Regions from separate parts of the Brucella pituitosa genome, predicted to be linked through region 2. Evidence: riboswitches for the same ligand, from Rfam matches in the RefSeq annotation. Region 2 holds a riboswitch; the other holds the start of a gene.

Region 1 (11,343 bases), on a different replicon from region 2:
CTCGCCAACAGTCACGCCATCCTCTGTGATTTCCTTAACCGGTACACCGAGGCGTACTTCAACGCCGATCTTCTCCAAAGCATTTTGCGCGTAGTTTGATAGATCTTCCGGAAATGCTGCCAGAATACGTGGACCCGCCTCAACGAGCAGAATACGTGCCTGCCGCGTATCGATATTGCGGAATTCCGGCCACATGGTCTGCTTGGCCAGTTCTGCAATAATGCCCGCTAATTCTACGCCGGTCGGTCCCCCACCAACCACCGAGAATGTGAGCAAAGCCTGTTGTTTCGCAGGATCGGTTTCGCGCTCCGCACGTTCAAATGCGAGAAGCAAACGGCGGCGAATGGTCGTAGCGTCCTCCAGCGCTTTCAGACCAGGAGCAACTTTTTCCCAACGATCATTGCCAAAATAAGCGTGGCGTGCGCCCGTTGCGAGTACCAGCGTGTCATAGGCAATCTCCTCACCGTTTTCGAGCCGCACCTTTTGGGCAGCAGCATCCACCCCGACAACCGTTCCAAGCAAGGTTGTGACTTCCTTACGGTCGCGAAAGAGGTGGCGGATCGGCCAGGCAATTTCAGAAGTCGCGAGAATGGTTGTGGCGACTTGATAAAGCAGTGGCTGGAAAAGATGGTGATTGCGCTGATCGACGAGCGTTATGCGAACATTCGCGCCTTTCAGATCATGGATGAATTGCAGGCCGCCAAAGCCTGCGCCGACGACAAGGATATGGGGGGTATCCGGTCCGTTCATGGAAATTGTACACCTGCGTTAGGCGTGAAGCCGAGTCACGCTCGTCAAAAGATAGTTACGCTTTGCAACCTAACGCTATCAGGTGGATCGTAAAGAGCCTAGAACATTTGAGCCGAAAGTCCGAAGCTGTTTTTCGTCAGATAATGCTTAAAAACAACTGGTTAGAACGACCGCAGCGATGCAATCTGAAATATGACCATTCTAACGGCCAAGCGACACCAATTCCTGACGGAACAATTCAAGGTTATTGCCGGGAAATGTGCTTTCGAGTTTTGCATGTGCTGCCGTCCAGATAGGAACGGCAGAAGCAAGCACTGATTGTCCTTCAGATGTTAGAACAAGAAGCCGCTCGCGACGATCTTTCGGATTAACGACAACTTCGACCCAGCCATTTCGCTGCAAGGGTTTTAGTGCTGCGGTGAGGGTGGTCTGATCCATGGCGAGAAGCTCAGCCACTGGTTTCATAGGAGGTGGGCTAGGACGGTTGAGCGACATGAGCAGCGAGAATTGCCCGTTGTTCAGGCCTGATGGGCGCAGTTCCTCATCAAAATAGCGCGCAAGTGCACGTGCCGCACGCTGAACATGCAGACATAAACAGGTGTCACGCACAAGAAGCGTGGTTTCAAACGGGACGTCGCGAACTTCTGGCATTGCCTAGTAATGTTGATATCAATCTATTTCGTCAAGCCAGTTAGTTAGCCTCATCACGAAATGACCGCTTTAGAAGTCGTCTCCGTGATGCATATGGCGAAGATAGGCGAAAGCTGTTCCTGCCAGAATCGGCAGAATGACAAGCGCCATCCAGAAAATAATATTGCTCATTTCTCCCTCCCTTTTTCCGTGAGTTTAACATATCTGCCGGATAAAGGAAAAACGTATGAAATGGCGGCTGGTTCCCGGCATATATCAATTGCGAGGCTTTCCACTCGAAAGTACTCATTCGCTTTGAAAAGACAGTCCATTTCGTCTTCAGCCTGAAAGCGCAATCGGACCGCCTCTGTTAGCCTGATGATTGGGATAAAATTCCGATGCATTGAACCGACGGATGTTTAATCACTATTGCCAGTACGCATCAGTTTGAGTAGAAGTAGCGTCACATCAAGAGTTGGGGCGACGCCCAACGCCAACCTGCCTTTCCGGGCAAGGTGGTACTTCCTTAAAAGGAAGGATGTGGCCAACCGGCAAATATACGGATGAAGCCACGCGCGTCTGCTCTGACACAACGAAGGACCGACGCGACATGCCTATTAAAATTCCTGACGATCTGCCCGCAACCAGTGTTCTCGAAGCCGAGGGCGTTATGGTTATGCGTGAGGCGGATGCTATCCGTCAGGATATCAGGCCGCTAAAGATTGGCCTTCTCAATCTGATGCCGAATAAAGCCACGACGGAAACACAGATTGCGCGGTTACTGGGTGCAACCCCACTGCAGCTCGAACTAACGCTCGTGCGCATTACCAATCATGTTGCACGTCATACGTCAGCCGATCACATGCTCTCCTTCTATCGTCCGTGGGAAGAGGTGCGTGATGAGCGCTTTGATGGCTTTGTCATTACGGGTGCGCCGGTTGAACGTATGCCATTTGAGGACGTCACCTATTGGGATGAAATGCAGCGCGTTTTCGACTGGACGCAGACGCATGTTCATCGCACGCTGAATATTTGCTGGGCGGCGCAGGCGGCTGTGCATCATTTTCACGGCATGGGCAAATATGATCTGCCCGGTAAAGCCTCCGGCGTTTACAGCCAACAGAATTTGGCGCCGTCTTCACCTTATTTGCGCGGCTTCTCCGATGACTTTGCAATTCCGGTCTCTCGCTGGACAGAAGTGCGCAAGGACGACATTCCGTCAGATAGCAGCCTGAAGGTTCTGGTCGATAGTCCAGAGAGTGGCCTGTGCCTGCTGGAAGATCCGCAGCATCGTGCTCTGCACATGTTCAACCATGTTGAATATGATACGACATCGCTTGCGGATGAGTATTTCCGGGATATCCAGCTTCAGCCTGAAACACCATTGCCTGCCAACTATTTTCCAAATGATGATGCGAGCCGTAAGCCGCAGAATTGCTGGCGCGGCCATGCACATCTGCTTTTTGGCAACTGGATCAATGAGATGTACCAGTCTACGCCTTACGATCTCGAAAATATCGGCAAGTCGTGATCCGAAAAATGAGCTAGGGTCTGTGGGGAATTAGGTTTTGAGCGTGGCGTGAGACGGATTTTGTTTCTGAACAGGAGAACAGGACGCCGTGGAGTGTATCTCCACAAGGGCTGTTCGACGCATTCAGAGAGAAAATCCGCCGCGTCCCAAAGGGATATAGTGAAAATGGACCAGTTTTGCGTCGCAAAGCCTCGATGGAGAACCACTCCACCTTCGGCTTTGCTCCTAAACCTGTGCTATTTTCATCCATACCACGCTTCAAAACTAACTCCCCACAGACCCTAATCCCCGAAAGGGGATTAGCATTTTAAACATCAGGATTGACTGGCAAAACGGTCAACCCATTTGTGCCATTGTTCTTCGCTTCCGTGGAATACGTTCAGGTCAATCTTACCATTGACACCCTGAGACAGGCCCGAGCCAGAATACTGCCAGAAGACCCAGCGACGACCTGGATAGACCTTGGATGGGTGCTGAGCCACAGCACGCAGCCAGAACGGATAATCCGTAAACGCACCCTTGAGGTTGTCATCATAGAAATCCGGAGCCGTGTAGATAACCGGGCGCTTGCCGTAATGGCGCTCAAGCGCATCCATGAACACCTGCATCTTTTCGCGCACCTGTGCTGGTGATGGGCGGCGTTTGCAGGATGAATCACCATTCCATTCCACATCGATCACAGGTGGCAGCGCGTCAGGATCAACCGGAACGTTACGGATAAACCAGTCAGCCTGCTGGCTTGCCACACGGCACCAGTAGAAGAAGTGGTAAGCACCACGCTTCAAGCCTGCGGCCTTTGCGTCGCGCCAATTCTTGCGGAACATCGGATCAAGATGGTCGCCACCATCTGTCGCCTTGATATAGGCGAAATTCGCTCCGTTCTTGCGAAGGGTGGCCCAGTCGATATTTCCCTGCCAACGCGAGACATCGACACCATGCACAGCGTGCCTGCGTGGAGATACACTACCGAAATTGATCGGCTTCGCATCGCGGAAGCGTTGGCTGTAAACCCGTGAACGCTGTTGCGGTGCAAGACGCACAGGTGGATAGGCGGCGACTTCCGGCTTGGGAACGGAGATAGGTGCCGCCACCCTTTGTTCAGGGCGTTGGGACAAAGGAGCGGGAGGCTCGGTTTTAAAAGGGCCTGCATCGGGAACGGGACCTGCCCAGGCAAGAACTTCCTCCTGCGGTGCTGTGGGCATCGATTGCTGTGCCCTCGCTGTTTCTATCACAGGCGCGGATGGCCGAACCACGGAGCTGGTCAGCTCAGCAGATGGCTGCGGCATAAGACCGTCGATGCCGGAACTTGACGTACAACCCGCCAGAGCGGTGCAGGCAAGGGCAATTGCTGACACAACTGAAAAACGCATGATACCCGTACACAAAACTCAGGCGCTCTACAGCCAAACAAAAAAGGTTGCAGAAATGCCATCAATCAACACTCGCAACGCTCCTCCCGAGCAATTTGCTAACCAAAGATTACCGCACAAAGCTGAATCCAAAGTTTACGAAAGGCTTAAATGCAATCGAACGAAAGAGTGGGGATTAGTCAGATACTATGAAATTAAAACAATATGTTAGATATCTAATTTAATACTCTACATCAAATATACAAAACTGCAGCAATTGAATGCGCATAAATTTTTTGAGTTTTAACGGAGGTGTCAGGCACTTTTCACAGTGCGATCGACATCCTGCTCAAAGACCTGCTCTGCAAATAGCTTTGGCTTCACGCTTTCGACCTGGATCATGAGATCGGCGATTTTCTGAGGATCTGAAATACCACATTCATAAATCTGGATGATTTCGCGCGCCATTTCATCCTTCTGGGGGGAGGTTATCGGGCAACGCCCCAGACGCTGGCACGTCTCTATGAAGGCCGCCTGCAACTGTTCAAGTTCAGCGGGCTTGAAACGCTTGAAATAATAATCTCTCGAAAACGGCATATCAATTCATTCGCAGTTTGGTCGTGATTGACCGAATTTCATTACCTGGACGATAGCTTAAGAGCACTTATCGATCTGATTGCACCAGATAGGCGCTCTATTTCTTTGTCTTAACGTACATCTTGTCCGAAAACCGCTTCAAATTTATCGGGATGCAATCTAAAGGCATGTCCTTAGTAAATCTGGATGCACTACTACCATACATGTGGATAGTTTACATTCAGTAACTGGTTTCAACTGCGCATAAGTTCTACTCGCGCTGCGATTGCAGCGATTTTTTCTGGGTCGCACTCACCGGATTGAAACGTCCTGATAATGGCGCGTGCAAGATCGTCTTTGGCCTCATGTGTCGTTGGACAACGCTCCAACAATGCACAGCTTCGGTTATAAGCGACTTGCATCAACTGCAAGTCCTCGGGCGTGAACGTTCCGTAATACTGGCTGCCTTTAAATGGCATGGTGTTCTCCCCCTGAATTATTTGATTGAAGCTCTAATTTCAGAGGAAAGCAACAGCATTTTAAAGCGCGCCTGATAAACTGTTTTTGCGATATATCCGCCTGGAACCCAAACCTTCACAAGTCTTAGAGGTAGCTGTATAAGCCAAGCCAAAAGTGCAATGAAAAGGATAGGATAGTGAAAATCGGCGTCATTACAGTTTCTGACCGTGCAAGCCGCGGCGAATACGAAGATTTGAGCGGTCCGGCAATCGAAACCTGGCTTAAAAGCGCGATTGTAACGCCGTACGAAATCGTCAGACGTGTCATTCCTGACGGAATGGAATCCGTGCGCGACACACTGATGGATCTCGCAGACAATGTCGGATGCGATTTGATCCTCACCACAGGCGGTACAGGCCCAAGCCCACGTGATGAAACACCCGAAGCGATGAAGGCCGTTTTACATAAAGAATTGCCCGGGTTTGGCGAACAGATGCGCCGCGCAAGCCTAGAGCAAACACCGACTGCAATCCTCTCTCGTCAGACTGCTGGCAGTCGCGGCAAGAGCTTCATACTAAATCTGCCGGGCAAACCCGTCTCCATCGCTATGACCTTACAGGCCATTTTCCCGGCTGTGCCTTATTGCCTCGATTTAATTGGAGCAGGCCGTATTGAGACCGATCCGGCCGTTGTCAAAGCCCATCGTCCGGGCTGAAATTTAGAACCGAATATCCGTTGCGCGGAATTAGAAACTATCGCTAAGCCGCTGTCGCGACGAAATTGCGCAACCCAGCCTTGCGCTTTTGCATGATATGCACACTTGCATTTCCCCGATTTGGAGCTGAGTATTAGCGAAAAGAAGGGGAATTAAGTGAAGCCATTCGATGAGATGCTCAATCATGGCGGGAGTGTCCGCCAACCATACGAATTTCTCAAGCAGTGGCTCGGCCAGCAGGATCAACACAAACTTCTGCAGAAAACGCAGGATGCCGAGAGCGTCTTTCGCAAGACGGGCATTACCTTTGCGGTTTATGGCGACGAAGATGCAGCAGAGCGACTGATCCCGTTTGACATCATTCCACGTATTATTTCAGGCCAGGAATGGCGACGGCTTTCACAGGGCATTGAGCAACGCGTCATGGCGCTCAATGCTTTTCTGGACGATATCTATCATCGACAGGAGATTGTCAGGGCAGGGCGCATCCCCAAGGAACTCATTACCAATAATGAGGCTTTCCTGCCGGAGATGATCGGATTTCGCCCACCCGGTAATGTCTACACGCACATCATCGGTGTCGATATCGTGCGTACGGCCGAGAACCAGTTCTATGTGCTCGAAGACAATGCCCGCACGCCTTCCGGTGTGTCTTATATGCTGGAAAACCGCGAAACCATGATGCAGCTCTTCCCGGAGCTGTTTCAGAATGTGAAGGTTCGCCCGGTCGAGAACTATCCGCAATTGCTGCGCCAATCACTGGCAAGTGTGGCACCACCCGGAACACAAGGCGTGCCGACGGTGGCAGTGCTGACGCCCGGCATCTACAACTCGGCCTATTTCGAGCATGCCTTCCTGGCGGATCAAATGGGTGTGGAGCTTGTAGAGGGGAGTGATCTGCGCGTTGTGGATGGGCGTGTCGCCATGCGCACGACAAAAGGTTATCGCGCAATTGATGTGCTTTATCGCCGTGTCGATGATGATTTCCTTGATCCACTGACATTCAGACCAGATTCCACGCTGGGCGTCGCGGGCATTATGGATGTCTATCGGGCAGGGAATATCACTATTGCCAATGCGCCTGGGACCGGCATCGCAGATGACAAGGCGATCTATTCCTACATGCCGGAGATCGTGGAGTTTTATACGGGCCGCAAGGCCATTCTTGAAAACGTGCCGACCTGGCGCTGTTCGGAGCCGGACAGCTTGGCTTATGTGCTCGATAATCTTGCCGATCTCGTGGTCAAGGAAGTGCATGGTTCCGGCGGCTATGGCATGTTGGTCGGCCCAGCAGCGACCAAGGCCGAACGCGATAGCTTTGCGGAGAAGCTGAAAGCGCGCCCTCGCAACTATATTGCACAACCGACATTGGCACTTTCAACGACACCTATTTTCACCGAAAGCGGCCTTGCTCCACGCCACGTTGATTTACGACCGTTCGTACTGGTTTCAGACCGCATTCGTATTACACCCGGTGGGTTGACGCGTGTAGCGCTGAAGGAAGGCTCGCTCGTTGTGAATTCCAGTCAGGGCGGCGGCACGAAGGATACTTGGGTACTCGACGATTAAAGTGCGTCTCCCAAAAGCGGGAACCGGTTTTGGGAAAAGACATGCTTTAAGGACAGTTTTTGGAATTGCGCATCAAAACCGGCGATAAGACCGGAGCGTGTGGAAGGGGAATGAATTTATGCTTCTTGGCCGTACGGCAAACGGGCTTTACTGGATGTTCCGCTATATCGAGCGCGCTGAAAACATGGCGCGTCTGGTGGATGCGGGATTGCGTATGGCACTTACGAAAACATCGGATGCACCGGAAGAGTGGTCTTCTGTAGTAGTATCGGCAGGCGCAAGCCAGACATTCTCGGCAAAATATCACACGTATAATGCTGCTAACGTCGCCGACTTTCTACTGCGCGACATGGACAATCCATCAAGTGTGATGTCTTGCATGGAAACAGCGCGTTCCAATGGGCGGATGGTGCGAACAGCGCTAACCCGTGAAGCATGGGAAAGCGTCAACGAAGCGTGGATGGTGCTTAAAAAATCGCTCTGCAAGCCACTGAAAGAAGCTGATCTGCCACCATTGCTCGATCAGATAAAACGCGAGACAGCGCTGATCCGGGGAGCCTTTCACGGTACGATGTTACGCAACGAGATCTTCGATTTTGCGGGGCTCGGAACCTTCATTGAGCGCGCAGACAATACGGCACGCATTCTCGACGTGAAATATTATGTGCTTCTGCCAGCTGTTTCTTATGTCGGAACCACGCTCGACAATTATCAGTGGGAGTCGATCTTACGGTCAGTTTCCGCGCACCGGTCTTATCGCTGGGTTTATGACGGCGACTATCGTCCTGCGCATGTCGCTGATTATCTGATCCTCAATGGCCGTATGCCACGATCACTCAACTATTGCTATCAGAGCATCAATGGTCATTTAAATTATCTGGCGAAGGATTATGGCGATAGCGATGTCTGTCACCAGACCGGCGAGAAAATCTATGCCACTCTGCAAAATCAGGACATCGGTGCGATCTTCGATGTAGGCTTGCATGAGTTTCTGACCGATTTTATTTCCCGCAACAACCGGCTCGGCAACGAGATCGCTGAAACCTATAATTTTTATTGAGGTGATTGCTTGTTGCTCAATATCCGCCACGTTTCGCATTATCGATATGAAAACCCGGTTCCTTATGCAGTTCAGCGGTTGCGTCTGCGCCCGCCGACATTGCCCGGCCAATTGATCAAGCACTGGGAACTGAAAATCGAAGGTGGTGAGCCGGAAGTTTCCTATATTGATGGCTTTGGCAACAAGACTGATCTTGTCCAGCATGCACGCAATGTGAATGAGATCATTATAACGGCCAGCGGCAGTGTTGAAGTGGAAGATCGCGTCGGCGTTCTGGGTCCGGTCTATGGCTATGCGCCACTATGGCTGTTTGAACGCGAAACACATCTGACCACACCCGGTGAACGCATCCGGGCACTTGCTGGCGGTCTGGTGAAAAATCAGGATCGCCTTGCATTGCTACATGAACTGATGAATTCGGTTCATACCGCAGTGGCCTATATGCCTGGCACGACGAGCGTTGCGACAAACGCAGAAAGCGCACTTGAGGCGGGCAAGGGCGTTTGTCAGGATCACAGCCATATATTCCTGTCAGCAGCACGACTGCTTAAAATTCCGGCCCGCTACGTTTCCGGCTACCTGCTAATGGAAGGCACCGAGGAGCAGACGGCAAGCCATGCATGGGCGGAGGCGCATATCGATGGACTTGGCTGGGTAGGGTTTGATGCTGCAAACAATGTCTGCCCCAATGATCGCTATGTTCGTCTGGCAACGGGGCTTGATTATCGCGATGCCGCACCAATTTCCGGGGTAAGGCTTGGAGGCGCTGTCGAAAGTCTTGCGGTTCACATCAATGTAGGGCAGTGATTGTTTAAGATTATAGAGCGCCTGCCGGAAACTGCTGATGACTTATTGCGTTGGAATGAAAATTGATCGCGGCCTCGTATTTATGTCCGATACAAGGACAAATGCAGGCCTTGATAACATCTCGACATTCTCGAAAATGCGGAGCTGGAACAAAGCTGGCGAACGCGTGATCGTACTTTTATCAGCTGGTAATCTCGCCACTACGCAAGCCGTTGCCAGCCTGCTTGAAGAGCGCATGAAGGCTCCGGAAGACAGGCATCCATCGGTATTCGATGCCCCCTCCATGTTTCAGGTGGCACGTCTCATCGGCGACACGGTCAAGGAAGTCATCACAAACTCAGCGACTGGCGGGCAAAGTGCAGACGCATTCGGCGCATCGTTCATTCTGGGTGGTCAGATCAAAGGTGGACAGCCACGGCTCTTCTATATCTATCCTGAAGGCAATTTCATCGAAAGCTCGGTCGATACGCCATTTTTCCAGATTGGCGAGAACAAGTACGGCAAGCCAATTCTGGTGCGTGCCTATCAGGAGACGATGAGTTTCGAGGACGCAGTGAAGCTTCTGCTGGTTTCTTTTGACTCGACGCTAAAGGCAAACCTCTCGGTAGGTCTGCCACTCGATATGCAGATTTACGAGACCGACAGCCTCAAGCTCGGCGAACACAGGCGCTTTGAAGCAAGCGACCCTTATTATCAGACAGTTTCGGAAAGCTGGTCTGAGGCGCTGAAGTCAGCGCTCGAGCAATTGCCATCTTTCAGTTTTGATAAATAAACAAAAGGCCGGATGCGTTAAAACATCCGGCCTTTCTATTTTATATCAAGGCGGCTCAAGATGCTAACGCATCACGCCTTGATAAAGTTCAAGCGCCACTCGGGCTTCTTAACCAAAGTCCAATGAGTTTCACTCTATGAATTTTGGTATTAGTCCTTAGTTACAGTCGCAACATAGTTCGCATCAGCGACCATGTCGAAATTGTGAACATTGGATGCTGTCACAGCCGTTTCGATCTGCTGATAAATGACCGTGATCGGACTATCTTCCTGAAACTTCTTTTGAAGATCATGGTACATAGCTTCGCGCTTGGCTGTATCGCGTTCCTCTGCCGCCGCCATGGTTTCTGCCGTCAGTTCAGGAATATCCCATGAAGCTTGCCAGGCGGTTGTGCGCAGGTTCACTTCATCACCATTGTTTGGGTTGTTGGTGAATGTGACGGCATTGGTGTGTGGGTCCCAATAATCCGGCCCCCAGATACCCAAAGCGAGCTGATGTTTGCGCGCACGAACCTTGGTGGTCGTGAGCTTGCCATCGCCCTGCAGGATTTCAACATTGACCCCGGCCTTGGCCATGGTTTGCTGGATACTTTCAGCAATTCCGACATATGGCTGGTTGTTACGAACATCCAGCGTTATGCTCAGCCCATCTTTTAGCCCTGCCTTTTCAAGCAGTTCTTTTGCTTTCTCAACATCATACTTGAAAGGCTTGTCATCGACCGCGCCAAACATGCCTACCGGCAGGAAGGATTGATGTGTGCGGCCAATGCCCTTGATCAGAGTCGCTTCAATCGTGTCGTAATCGATCAGATACTTCAATGCCTGACGTACTTCCGGTTTGGCCAGCTCCGGCACATTCTGGTTCGCACTCAGAAAATAGATACGGCCCTTGGGCGCATTGATCACGCTGAACTTGGCATCTTTGCCCAGTTCTTCAATGTCACCGGGTTCGAGATTGCGGGCAATGTCGATATCCCCCGCCTGAAGCAGCAGGCGCTGCGAAACACCTTCCTTGATATGACGATAGATGACGCGCTTCATTGCGGGCTTGGTGTCAGCATAGTTCTCATTGCGTTCAAGAAGCATAACTTCATTGGCACGCCACTGTTTCAGAGCAAATGGGCCG
Region 2 (11,343 bases):
ATGGGCGAGAACTTCCAGTTCTTGAGCGGGCTGTGGCGGCGTTCATGGAAGCGTTTGAGCTGCATTTCCTGACCAATATCGAGCCAGAACTTAAACAGGTGAATGCCATCAGTGACAATCATTCGCTCGAAATCCGGGGTTTCCGTCAGGAATGTCTCAATTTGCTCTGGCGTGCAGAATTGCATGACGCGCTCAACACCGGCACGGTTATACCAGGAGCGGTCGAAGGTGACGAATTCGCCGGTCGTTGGGAAAAGCTGCACATAGCGCTGGAAATACCATTGGCCACGTTCGGTTTCAGTTGGCTTGGGCAGCGCGACGTTGCGTGCAGTACGTGGGTTCATGAATTGACGGATTGTGAAGATCGTACCGCCTTTGCCGGCGGCATCGCGTCCTTCAAACACTGAAATTACGCGCCCACCTGTGCTTTGCAACCAGTACTGCATCTTGACGAGTTCGATCTGAAGACGCTCCAGCGTTTCCTCATATTCCTTCGTTTTCATCTTTTCAGCATAGGGATAGCCGCCGGACTGCAGAGCCCGGTCATCTATCCAATCTGGAAGCTTCGGATCATTGATATCGAACTTGTGGGTATCGCCATCGATTTTGATCTTCAAGGGCTTGTCAGTGGATTTCGAATTGTCCTTTTCTGTTTTCTTTTTGTTAGCTGTCTTTGAACTGTCACCCACGGCAAGCTCCTTTGGTTTATAGAGAGGCACGCTACGAAAAGTGCCCATATCGCATTATGCATGATATGGGCTGTTTATAAGCCGCGTAAAGGATCGCTTACTCGCTTTTGGGACAATGACTTGGCTAAAGCATGTCACGGAAAAATGGGGGGGCGGTTCTTCGTTAACGACGTGCGTGAAAACAAATAGTTAGAGCGCCGATCTGATTCAATCAGATCGAAACGCGTTCCAGGGTAGATTGCTTGCGCGGTGCAATAAGTGAGAGATGTCAGAATGAGTGAAAACAGCAACCAGCCTTCGCCCGGTTCCGAGCCAGAGGAACCCCTCTTCGCTCCGCTTCTCAGGGTCAAAGGCGTGCTCATTGCCAGCATAGTACTGGTAGTCTGCATCATGGTGCTGGAATTGCCGTTATGGTTCCGTATCGCTTTGATGGTTCTGATCATCATAGGTGCTATCTGGGTTGCCAGTGCGACGCGCGAAGATGCCATCGAAGATAAGCCGCAGGGCGTGCATTCAACCAATGAAATGGCTGATGTTTCGGGCGAACGACTGGCAGAGCTGTTAACCGATCCGATGATCGTTTTCGATCAGCGTGGAACTGTGCTTTTTACCAATGCCGCCGCTCTTGATGCATTTCAATCTCTTGAAAAGGACACGGGCCTTTATCTGCGTTTTCGTGCGCCGGAAATGCATGCGCTCATCCAGGGGGTGATTGCAGACGGCGAACCGCGCAGCATCGACTATTTTGAGCGCGTGCCGATTGATCGCTGGTATAAGGCGATGGTCAAGGCGCTGCGTGATGCTGACGGCAAGCCAGAGCTGTTTGTTCTTCTTTTCCGCGATCAGAGCGAAACACGGCGCATTGACCGTATGCGTTCGGACTTCATTGCCAATGCCAGTCACGAACTGCGCACCCCGCTTGCCTCACTGCTGGGCTTTATCGAAACGCTGCAGGGACCTGCGCGCAACGATGCAGCAGCGCGTGACAGGTTTCTCGTCATCATGCAGAAACAGGCTGAGCGCATGTCGCGCCTGATAGATGATCTCCTGTCGTTGTCACGCCTTGAAATGCGTGCCCATCTGGCTGTGAATGAATGCGTGGATATGACGGCTGTGCTCAATCATGTGGCAGATACGCTAAGCCCGCTGGCCGCGGGGTTGGATGTCACGATTGAACGCCATTTGCCGGATCATCCGGTCAACGTGACGGGGACGCGCGATGAACTGATTCAGGTGTTCCAGAATCTGGTTGAGAATGCCTGTAAATATGGGCAGGGCGGTAAGCGCGTTATTCTGAAATTGGACGAAGAGAACAATGGCGGTGCATCCGAGGCTGTGGCTTCCATACAGGATTTTGGTCCGGGTATTGCCGCTGAACATCTGCCACGTCTCACAGAGCGCTTCTATCGTATCGATGTTGAAACCAGCCGTGCGCAAAAGGGAACAGGGTTGGGGCTTGCGATCGTCAAGCACATTCTGGCGCGCCATCGCGGGCGACTGGTTGTGCGTTCGCAGCTGGGCGAAGGTTCAACCTTTCTGGTGCGCCTGCCCAAGCGGGCTTGAGTCAGAGCATTTTCAGCAAAAGTGCGAAGCGGTTTTGCGCAGGATAATGCGACGAAACAAATACTTAGAGCACCGATCTGTTTCCATCGGATCGGTGCTCTAAGAGATCATCTCGGAACGATTTCGGGGTGGGTCAGATCGGCGCGCTCGTTATTTGTTTTTACACTTTTTGGGATGCGCTCGAAGAACAAGACTGCTGCAAACGAAAGCCCCGGCAGCGTTTCCGCTCCGGGGCTTAGATTTTTGCGATTTGGCTTATCGTCGTTCAGCGTGCCCGGCGACGTTCTGCCGTTGGCTGGAAAGCCAGTTTCGAATGATATCCGCAATAGGGGCTGGATTCACCGGATTCACTGCCGCAGAAGTGGAAATCTTCATTGAGCGGATCGCCGATTGGCCACTTGCAGGTGCGTTCGCTAAGCTGCAGCAAGGTCAGCTTGCGGGAAATAGGTACAACAACGTCCGAGGCTGGTCTTACGACCCGCTCAGTCACTGCATCAGCCACATATTCCATCTGAAGTGCGGTTGCACCGACGGTTTGTGTAACGGTTGCAGTGCGGATAGTCGTTGTCGCCTGAGGGCGGCTGATGCCGCCATTCGTCTGGGTTGCAGCAGGACGTGGAGTGGCCGCAACAGTATTGACTTTTTTACTGCGCGGAGCAGCCGTGGTGGTTTTGCCACGGCCCGAAAGCTTCAAACGATGCACTTTGCCGATCACTGCATTGCGGCTCACGCCGCCAAGCTGTGCTGCGATCTGGCTTGCGCTCAAGCCCTCGTTCCATAATTTCTTCAGCAGTTCGACGCGCTCATCTGTCCAGTTCATCGCCCTGGGCTCCAATCAGTTTTCGTTATCCGGAATCCGCCAGTGCTCCCGGATTGCTCCAGGCACAAACACTATATCTATCCGGGTGACTAGGTCCGTCGCACGAAATGTAGTTTTTTGCTTTGAATAGAAACTACATTAATCAACGACTCCATGACAAGGGATAGCCCTGTCAGGCGGATTCCATTTTTATGGTTTTCCCCAACTTGGGTGCAAAAGACGGTTTTTCTGAGTCAGTTGCGCGTATTTTGCAGCAGCTTTTCAGGGTGACATCCCGTCAGGGAGAACATCTGGTGTCTATATATCGACCCGATCTGCAAAATGCCACCCCTCCAACTGCATAGGTGCCATCTTAATCCCGCTCTTAATAATGTGAGCTTCCCGCATGAACTCATGCATAAAGATGCATGATTATCCGGGTGGGCTTTGATTGACATTTTTTTTGTGAACGCCAATATACGCGCGGGATTAAATATTGCCGCCCTGAGGGCGGTTTTTTATTTCCGCCGGGAGGATCATGCAAAGACATGTGATCCCCGACCCGCCTGCGAACGATTGCGTTCATGCGCGGGACATCAACACAATGGGAAACGCTGCCTGACCGGCTTGGCCGGAGGCGCTGCATTTACAAGGCTTATGGAGGCCTGACTGCAATGACCGACGTTACGACTGTGCAACCGCTCTACGACACCTATAATCGTGCGGCTCTGCGCTTCGAGCGAGGTGAGGGCATCTGGCTGATTACCGAAGGCGGCGACCGTTATCTTGATTTTGCTGCAGGCATTGCAGTCAATTCGCTGGGCCATTCCCATCCGCATCTGGTCAATACACTCAAAGATCAGGCTGACAAGCTGTGGCATCTGTCCAATCTCTACGAGGTTCCGGGACAGGAGAAGCTCGGTCGTCGTCTGGTTGAGGCGACTTTCGCTGATAAAGTGTTCTTTACCAATTCCGGTGCCGAGGCTCTGGAATGCGCGATCAAGACCGCGCGCCGTTATCATTATGTCAACGGCAATCCTGAGCGCTTCCGCATCATCACCTTTGAAGGTGCATTCCACGGTCGCACATTGGCAACGATTGCTGCTGGTGGTCAGGCCAAGTATCTCGAAGGTTTCGGCCCGAAGGTCGACGGCTTCGATCAGGTGCCATTTGGCGATGAAGCAGCGCTGCGTGCCGCGATCACCGACGAAACGGCTGCTATTCTGCTTGAGCCTGTGCAGGGCGAAGGCGGTCTGCGCGGCTTCCCGGAAGAATTCATGCGTCTTATTCGCAAGATCTGCGACGACAAGGGCCTTCTTCTGATCCTTGACGAAGTGCAGACTGGCGTTGGCCGTACCGGCAAACTGTTTGCCCATGAATGGTCGGGCATCACGCCGGACATTATGGCAGTCGCCAAGGGTATCGGCGGCGGCTTCCCTATGGGCGCCTGTCTTGCAACGGCTGAAGCAGCCAAGGGCATGACCGCTGGCGTGCATGGCACCACCTATGGCGGCAACCCACTGGCTATGGCTGTGGGCAATGCCGTGCTTGATGTGGTGTTGGCTGACGGTTTCCTCGAAAACGTGCAGGAAACTGCATTGACCATGAAACAGGGTCTTGCATCGATTATTGATCGCTATCCCAGTGTCGTGTCTGAAGTCCGTGGCCGCGGCCTTCTGATGGGCATCAAATGCGTTGTGCCAAACGTGACGCTTATTCAGGCTCTGCGCGACGAGCATTTCCTGAGCGTTGGCGCTGGTGACAACGTCATCCGACTTCTTCCGCCACTGGTCACGACGCCTGAAGAGGCTCGTGAAGCATTGAAGCGTATTGAGATGGCCGTAGAGCGGCTTGCAATCGCAAATCCGACCAGCAAGACGGCGTGAGATTATGGCGAACAATAGCGGTATCAAGCACTTCATCGACCTTTCGACCGTACCAGCCGGTGAACTCCGCGCCATTATGGAAGATGCCAAGGCGCGCAAGGCGCGTCTGAAGGCTGGCGAAATCGAAAAGCCTTTTGCCGGCAAGGTGCTGGCAATGATTTTCGAGAAGCCGTCCACACGTACCCGCGTCTCGTTTGATGTAGGCATGCGCCAGCTTGGTGGTGAGACGATCATGCTCACGGGTTCGGAAATGCAGCTCGGCCGCAGCGAGACCATTGCAGACACCGCAAAGGTGCTTTCACGCTATGTGGACGCGATCATGATCCGCACAACATCGCATGATCGTATGCTGGAATTGGCCGAATATGCGACCGTTCCTGTAATTAATGCACTGACCGATGACACACACCCTTGTCAGATCATGGCTGACGTTCTTACATATGAGGAACATCGCGGCTCGATCAAAGGCAAGACCTTTGCCTGGATGGGGGACGGTAACAACGTTCTTCATTCGCTTGTGGAAGCTGCGGCGCGTTTTGATTTCAACGTCAATATCGCAACGCCGGAAGGCAGCGAGCCGAAGCAGCAATATATCGATTGGGCAAAGGCAAACGGCGCGAACATCATGTCCACAGCGGACCCGGACAAGGCGGTAAGCGGTGCGGATTGCATCGTCACCGACACATGGGTTTCGATGGGGCAGGAAGATCATGCCCGTGGCCATAATGTTTTCATGCCCTATCAGGTCAATGCACGTCTGATGGCTAATGCTGACCCTAAGGCGCTTTTCATGCACTGCCTGCCCGCGCATCGTGGTGAGGAAGTGACCGACGAAGTGATCGACGGCCCACAATCGGTCGTATTCGATGAAGCTGAAAACAGGCTCCACGCCCAGAAGGCCATTCTGGCATGGTGCCTGCAAAACAGCTGATTGGGAGCATAATTTGTCTGACAAGATCAGCAATGAGCAAATCGAAGTCGAAGACATCCAGATCGCTCTGGAAGACCTCGACTTCGCCGGCGACGATGCCGTTGTGCCCTTCCAGGTGGAGGGGCTCGACGTGCGTGGTCGCGCCGTACAATTGGGCGGCAGCATTGACGCTATTCTGAAACGCCACGACTATCCGGAACATGTCGCACGCCTTCTGGCCGAAGCAACGGTTCTGACTGTTCTTCTTGGCACGTCTTTGAAATTCGACGGCAAGTTTATCTTCCAGACCCAGTCTGATGGTCCTGTCGATATGCTGGTCGTAGATTTCCGCACGCCGCGTTCCGTGCGCGCCTATGCACGCTTTGATGCCGAACGCGTCAGGGAAGCCGTGAGCACAGGCAAAACTCGTCCTGAAGAGCTGCTCGGTCGTGGCACGCTTGCCTTCACGGTCGATCAGGGCGCGCATACACAACGCTATCAGGGCATCGTTGCGCTTGATGGATCGACGTTGGAAGAAATTGCACGTACCTATTTCCGTCAGTCCGAACAGATTGCAACCGACATGAAGCTGAGCGTTGCGAAGCTTGTCGAACGGGGTGGCGACGGCAAACTGGTCGAGCGTTGGCGCGCTGGCGGTCTGATGATTCAGTTTCTGCCAGAATCCGAAATACGCTCGCGTATGCCAGATCTTCCGGGTGGCGATGGCGACGAGAACACCGCTATTCTCGGTCCTGAAGACGATGGCTGGGATGAAGCGCGTTCACTGGTCGGAACGATCGAAAGCTCCGAACTGACTGATCCGCAGGTCGGTTCAGAGCGCTTGCTCTATCGTCTGTTCCACGAGCGTGGCGTGCGCATCTATGAAGCGATCCGCGTTGAGGATGATTGCTCATGCTCGCGAGATAAGATCGAAGGCGTGTTCAATAATTTCTCGGCTGAAGAAATTCAGGACAGCGTTAAGGACGGCAAGATTTCGGTGACATGCGAATTCTGCTCCACGACCTATGAGTTCGATCCCGAGCAGTTTGCGAAGTGATGAAAAAAAGGCGCTTCTTTTGAAGCGCCTTTTTTTCAGTTCAGTGTGCGGCGTGTTTCGGGAATATCAAGCGAGAAGGCCGGAATATCGACTTCAAAAGCTTTTCCATCAGAAGCCTGCATCTGATAGCGCCCCACCATCACACCGGATGTGGTGGTGAGTGGGCAGCCTGAAGAATACTGATAGGAGTCGCCGGGGTTCAGCGTTGGCTGATCGCCGATAACGCCATCTCCCTGCACTTCTTCTATCTGACCATTTCCATCCGTGATCTGCCAGTAACGCGAGCGCAACTGTACGGTATCGGAAGAATTATTGGCGATCGTGATCCGGTAACCCCAGACATAGCGATTTTCTTCAGGCTCAGACTGATCTTCAAGATAAAAGGGCTCGGCCGTTACTTCGATACCCCGCGTTACCGCTCTGTACATACGCACCCGCCTTTGAATCGCATCAAATACACTTCACAAAGCTATCGCCAAAGTTGCGCGAGAGGTCAACGATTTGAAGCGGACAATTATGCCGCAATTGCCGAAATGTTCCGGCAATTGCGTTGTTTATGCATCATTTTGCGATCAAAAGACGCTGGATTAGTACAATCGTATTAACGAGCGGCCTTTTAAGCGCATCCCGAAAAGTGTGAAACGGTTTTCGGATAAGATGCGCGGTAAAAAAGAAGAGAGAGCGCCGATCTGATCAAATCAGATCGAAACGCGCTCTAGCGCTTCCAGAACATCCTCAACCAGATCGTCCGTATCCTCAAGGCCCACCGAGATACGCAGCATACCGTCAGAAATGCCAAGCTCTGCGCGGGCTTCATCGGTGAGGCTCTGGTGCGTGGTTGTGGCGGGGTGCGTGATGATGCTCTTTGCATCACCCAGATTGTTGGAAATGCTGAAGACCTGAAGCGCATTTTCAAACTTGAAGGCCGCTTCCTTGCCGCCTTCGAGTTCCAGCGCGATCAGCGTCGAGCCGCCAGTCATCTGCTTGGCGATGATGTCGGCCTGCGGGTGGTCGGCGCGGCCGGGATAAATGACCTGCTTCACACCTGCCTGACCGGCAAGCGCATCGGCAACGGCTGCAGCCGACTGCGTCTGCTGACGCACGCGAACGCCAAGCGTTTCAAGGCCTTTCAGCATGATCCAGGCGTTGAATGGGCTCATACCCGGACCGGTATGACGGAAGTAAGGTTGCAGAACTTCCTCGGTCCATTCCTGATCGGAAAGGATGATACCGCCAAGACAGCGACCCTGACCGTCGATGTGTTTGGTTGTGGAATAGACGATGATATGCGCACCGAGTTCCAGCGGCTTTTGGTAAAGTGGCGTTGCAAACACGTTGTCGACGATGAGCTTTGCGCCGATCTCATTGGCAATTTCTGCTACAGCCGCAATGTCGATAACCTCAAGTGTCGGGTTCGACGGGCTTTCGAGCAGCATCACCTTGGTATTCGGGCGAACCGCAGCTTTCCAGTTTTCAATCTTCGAACCGTCGATGATCGAAAACTCCACGCCATAGCGTGGCAGCAGGGTTTCAATAATATAGCGCGACGATCCGAAGACGGCGCGTGCACAGATGACGTGCTCGCCTGCCTGTACCTGACAGAGAATGGACGCAGCAACCGCTGCCATGCCGGATGTGAAGGCGCGTGCATCTTCTGCACCTTCAAGTGCGCACATGCGCTTTTCAAACATGTCGGTGGTTGGGTTGGCATAACGCGAATAGATGAACCCCGGGTCTTCGCCTGTGAAGCGAGCTTCGGCGGCTTCTGCCGTCGGGTAGAGGAAGCCCTGCGTCAGATAGAGGGCTTCAGACAACTCTGCAAAGCCCGAACGCAGCGATCCTGCATGAACGAGTTGAGTTGCCGGGCGGAACTTGCGGGTAGTCTCATTCGTCATTTTTCCAACCTGTCGAAAGCTGGTCGGCCGGGGCACGGAGGCGCCTCGGCGGCCAATAAAAAACCGGCCTTGCGAAAACGCAAAAGGCCGGTAACGAACCGCGGCCTCATTTAGCGAATTCTTTAACGTGGCTGCAAGCCGGCCGGCCAAATCACCACGGAACACTTTTTCCTTATGCCTCTTGGCCGGGGTCGTCAATGCTTGGAACATCAGTTTTCAGGAAAACCCCTGCCTGCCAAAGCTCTTATAGCTGTGATTCCTGCGGAAAACCCACAAACTGCGGGGTTTCAGGGTTGGCATTGGTGTCGGGAGCGGTCAATGGTCATAGACCAAAATTTAAGTAAGTCACGGAGTTCAGTGTTATGACGCAGAGGGATGCAGGAATTCTGGCAGATGCGGATATCGCTGCGCTGTTTGAAAGCGGTTTGCTCAAATCCGCGCGTCCATTGGATGTGGATCAGATTCAGCCTGCCAGCCTTGATCTGCGGTTGGGTGCGAAAGCCTATCGTGTGCGTGCATCCTTCATGCCTGGCCCTGGTACACCAGTTATCGACAAGCTTGAACGCCTCAAGCTGCACGAGATTGATCTGACCGCTGGTGCCGTGCTTGAAACCGGCTGTGTCTACATTGTGCCATTGCTCGAAAGCCTGTCACTTTCGCCAGAGCTGTCAGCGTCAGCCAATCCCAAGAGTTCAACCGGTCGTCTTGATATCTTCACGCGCGTCATCACAGACGGGGCGCAGGAGTTCGACAAGGTTCCGGCTGGTTACAAAGGTCCACTTTATCTCGAAGTCAGCCCGCGTACCTTCCCGATTGTGGCCCGCACCGGTTCACGCCTGTCGCAAATCCGTTTCCGCAAGGGTCGTGCGCAACTGAGCGAAGCAGAACTCGCGACCCTTCATCAGAATGAAACGCTGGTCGCTTCTGAAATGCCGAATATTTCGGGTGGTGGTATCGCACTTTCGGTCGATCTGTCAGGTGGTGAAGACAAGCTCATCGGTTATCGCGGTAAGCACCATACGGCTGTTGTCGATGTCGATAAGCGCGCCGCGCATGACGTGCTGGATTTCTGGGAGCCTATCTATGATCGCGGGTCACGAGAGCTCGTGCTCGATCCTGATGAGTTCTATATTCTGGTTTCGCGTGAAGCCGTGCATGTGCCGCCGCTTTTCGCAGCTGAAATGACGCCTTTCGACCCGCTGGTCGGCGAATTCCGTGTGCATTATGCGGGCTTCTTTGATCCCGGTTTCGGTCACAGCTCCGCTGGTGGCACCGGAAGCCGTGCGGTTCTGGAAGTGCGCAGTCATGAAGTCCCGTTCATTCTCGAACATGGCCAGATTGTCGGCCGTCTTGTTTATGAGCATATGTTGAATCGCCCGAAGGCGCTCTACGGCGTTGATCTCGGATCGAACTATCAGGCGCAGCAACTCAAGCTCTCCAAGCATTTCCGGTGATTGCACTCTTCCTGATCCCGCTTTTATAAACTAGGGATGAAGTGGAGGAGACTGGAAGAGTGAAGCATGGGAAGGACGAGGTACGGGAAAACACAGTAGATCTGCCAAAGCAGCGTCTATTGGTGGGCATCGTTGCGCTACCGGGCTTTACACTGACGGCACTCAGTCTGTTTCTTGATCCGTTTCGACTGGCAGCCGATGACCGTGACAAGAGCCGTCAGATCCGGTGTGGGTGGAAAATCTGCACATTGTCAGGCGATCCGGTCACGTCCAGTTCCGGCATGGTCATTGAGCCGACCGCTCCCATCGGCGAACTTGATGAATGTGACTATGTGGCTGTGGTTGGCGGTTTGCTTGCACAATATCGCCCGCGTCAGCAGGCGCTGATTGATCTGATCAAGCGAGCCGACAAACGGGGCAAAACGGTGGTAGGCCTTTGCACGGCGGCGTTCCTTCTGGCCGAGGGCGGCTTGCTGGATGATCGCAATTGCTGTGTCAGTTGGTTTCACCGCGACGATTTCGTCGATCTTTTCGATGGCCATACGGCTGACACGACCAGCCTTTTTCACCGTAGCGGTCGGCACTATACCTGCGCAGGTGGGCTGGGCGCAGCCTCCTTGTCTCTATCGATCATCCAGAATGAAATCTCGGAGGAACTGGCGCGCAAAAGCGCGTCCATCCTGATGATCCCCTATGAGCTGGTGCGATCAGAGCAGCCAGCGCTCAGCTTCAATGGCGTTCGCTCGCCGATGATCCGCAAGGCGATCCGTATTTTCGAAGAAACGCTGGAAGAGCCGGTGCCGATGATCGATGTGGCGCGCAAGCTCGGCATTTCTGTACGCCAGATGGAGCGTGGTTTCCGCATGGCAGTAGGGCGAACAGCATTTGAGGTGCGCGAGGAGTTGCGGGTCAAGAAGGCGCGAGAACTGTTATCGGAAACCGGACTGTCGCTTCTGGAAGTGGCCGTTGCCAGCGGCTTTACCGATACGCGCAGCATGAACCGGTCGTTTATCAGGCAGAAGCAAAAAGCCCCGCGCGAATATCGTAAACAGCACTGAATTCCCGAGATAACTTGCGAATCCCGCACCGA

Evidence for each region. A riboswitch is a leader RNA that binds a small molecule or an ion and turns the genes downstream of it on or off. The one in region 2 is predicted to bind S-adenosylmethionine.
Region 1: another riboswitch for S-adenosylmethionine. It lies ahead of ACSME1_RS17340 (homoserine O-succinyltransferase); the one in region 2 lies ahead of ACSME1_RS08870 (O-succinylhomoserine sulfhydrylase).

The regions. Positions count from the first base shown of each region.
Region 1 is NZ_OZ264093.1:1,288,716-1,300,058, reverse strand. It holds gene ACSME1_RS17350 (NAD(P)/FAD-dependent oxidoreductase) at 1-750, opposite strand, end outside; gene ACSME1_RS17345 (MarR family winged helix-turn-helix transcriptional regulator) at 952-1,401, opposite strand; SAM-I-IV-variant riboswitch at 1,841-1,949, shown strand; gene ACSME1_RS17340 (homoserine O-succinyltransferase) at 1,991-2,911, shown strand; gene ACSME1_RS17335 (GH25 family lysozyme) at 3,226-4,281, opposite strand; gene ACSME1_RS17330 (hypothetical protein) at 4,576-4,857, opposite strand; gene ACSME1_RS17325 (hypothetical protein) at 5,091-5,315, opposite strand; gene mog (molybdopterin adenylyltransferase) at 5,492-6,010, shown strand; gene ACSME1_RS17315 (circularly permuted type 2 ATP-grasp protein) at 6,167-7,579, shown strand; gene ACSME1_RS17310 (alpha-E domain-containing protein) at 7,698-8,639, shown strand; gene ACSME1_RS17305 (transglutaminase family protein) at 8,649-9,446, shown strand; gene ACSME1_RS17300 (proteasome-type protease) at 9,484-10,218, shown strand; gene ACSME1_RS17295 (ABC transporter substrate-binding protein) at 10,368-11,343, opposite strand, start outside.
Region 2 is NZ_OZ264092.1:1,845,920-1,857,262, forward strand. It holds gene ppk2 (polyphosphate kinase 2) at 1-689, opposite strand, end outside; gene ACSME1_RS08840 (ATP-binding protein) at 963-2,252, shown strand; gene ACSME1_RS08845 (GcrA family cell cycle regulator) at 2,518-3,072, opposite strand; gene ACSME1_RS08850 (aspartate aminotransferase family protein) at 3,726-4,937, shown strand; gene argF (ornithine carbamoyltransferase) at 4,942-5,868, shown strand; gene ACSME1_RS08860 (Hsp33 family molecular chaperone) at 5,882-6,904, shown strand; gene apaG (Co2+/Mg2+ efflux protein ApaG) at 6,940-7,332, opposite strand; gene ACSME1_RS08870 (O-succinylhomoserine sulfhydrylase) at 7,603-8,799, opposite strand; SAM riboswitch at 8,888-8,967, opposite strand; gene ACSME1_RS08875 (2'-deoxycytidine 5'-triphosphate deaminase) at 9,162-10,253, shown strand; gene ACSME1_RS08880 (GlxA family transcriptional regulator) at 10,295-11,311, shown strand.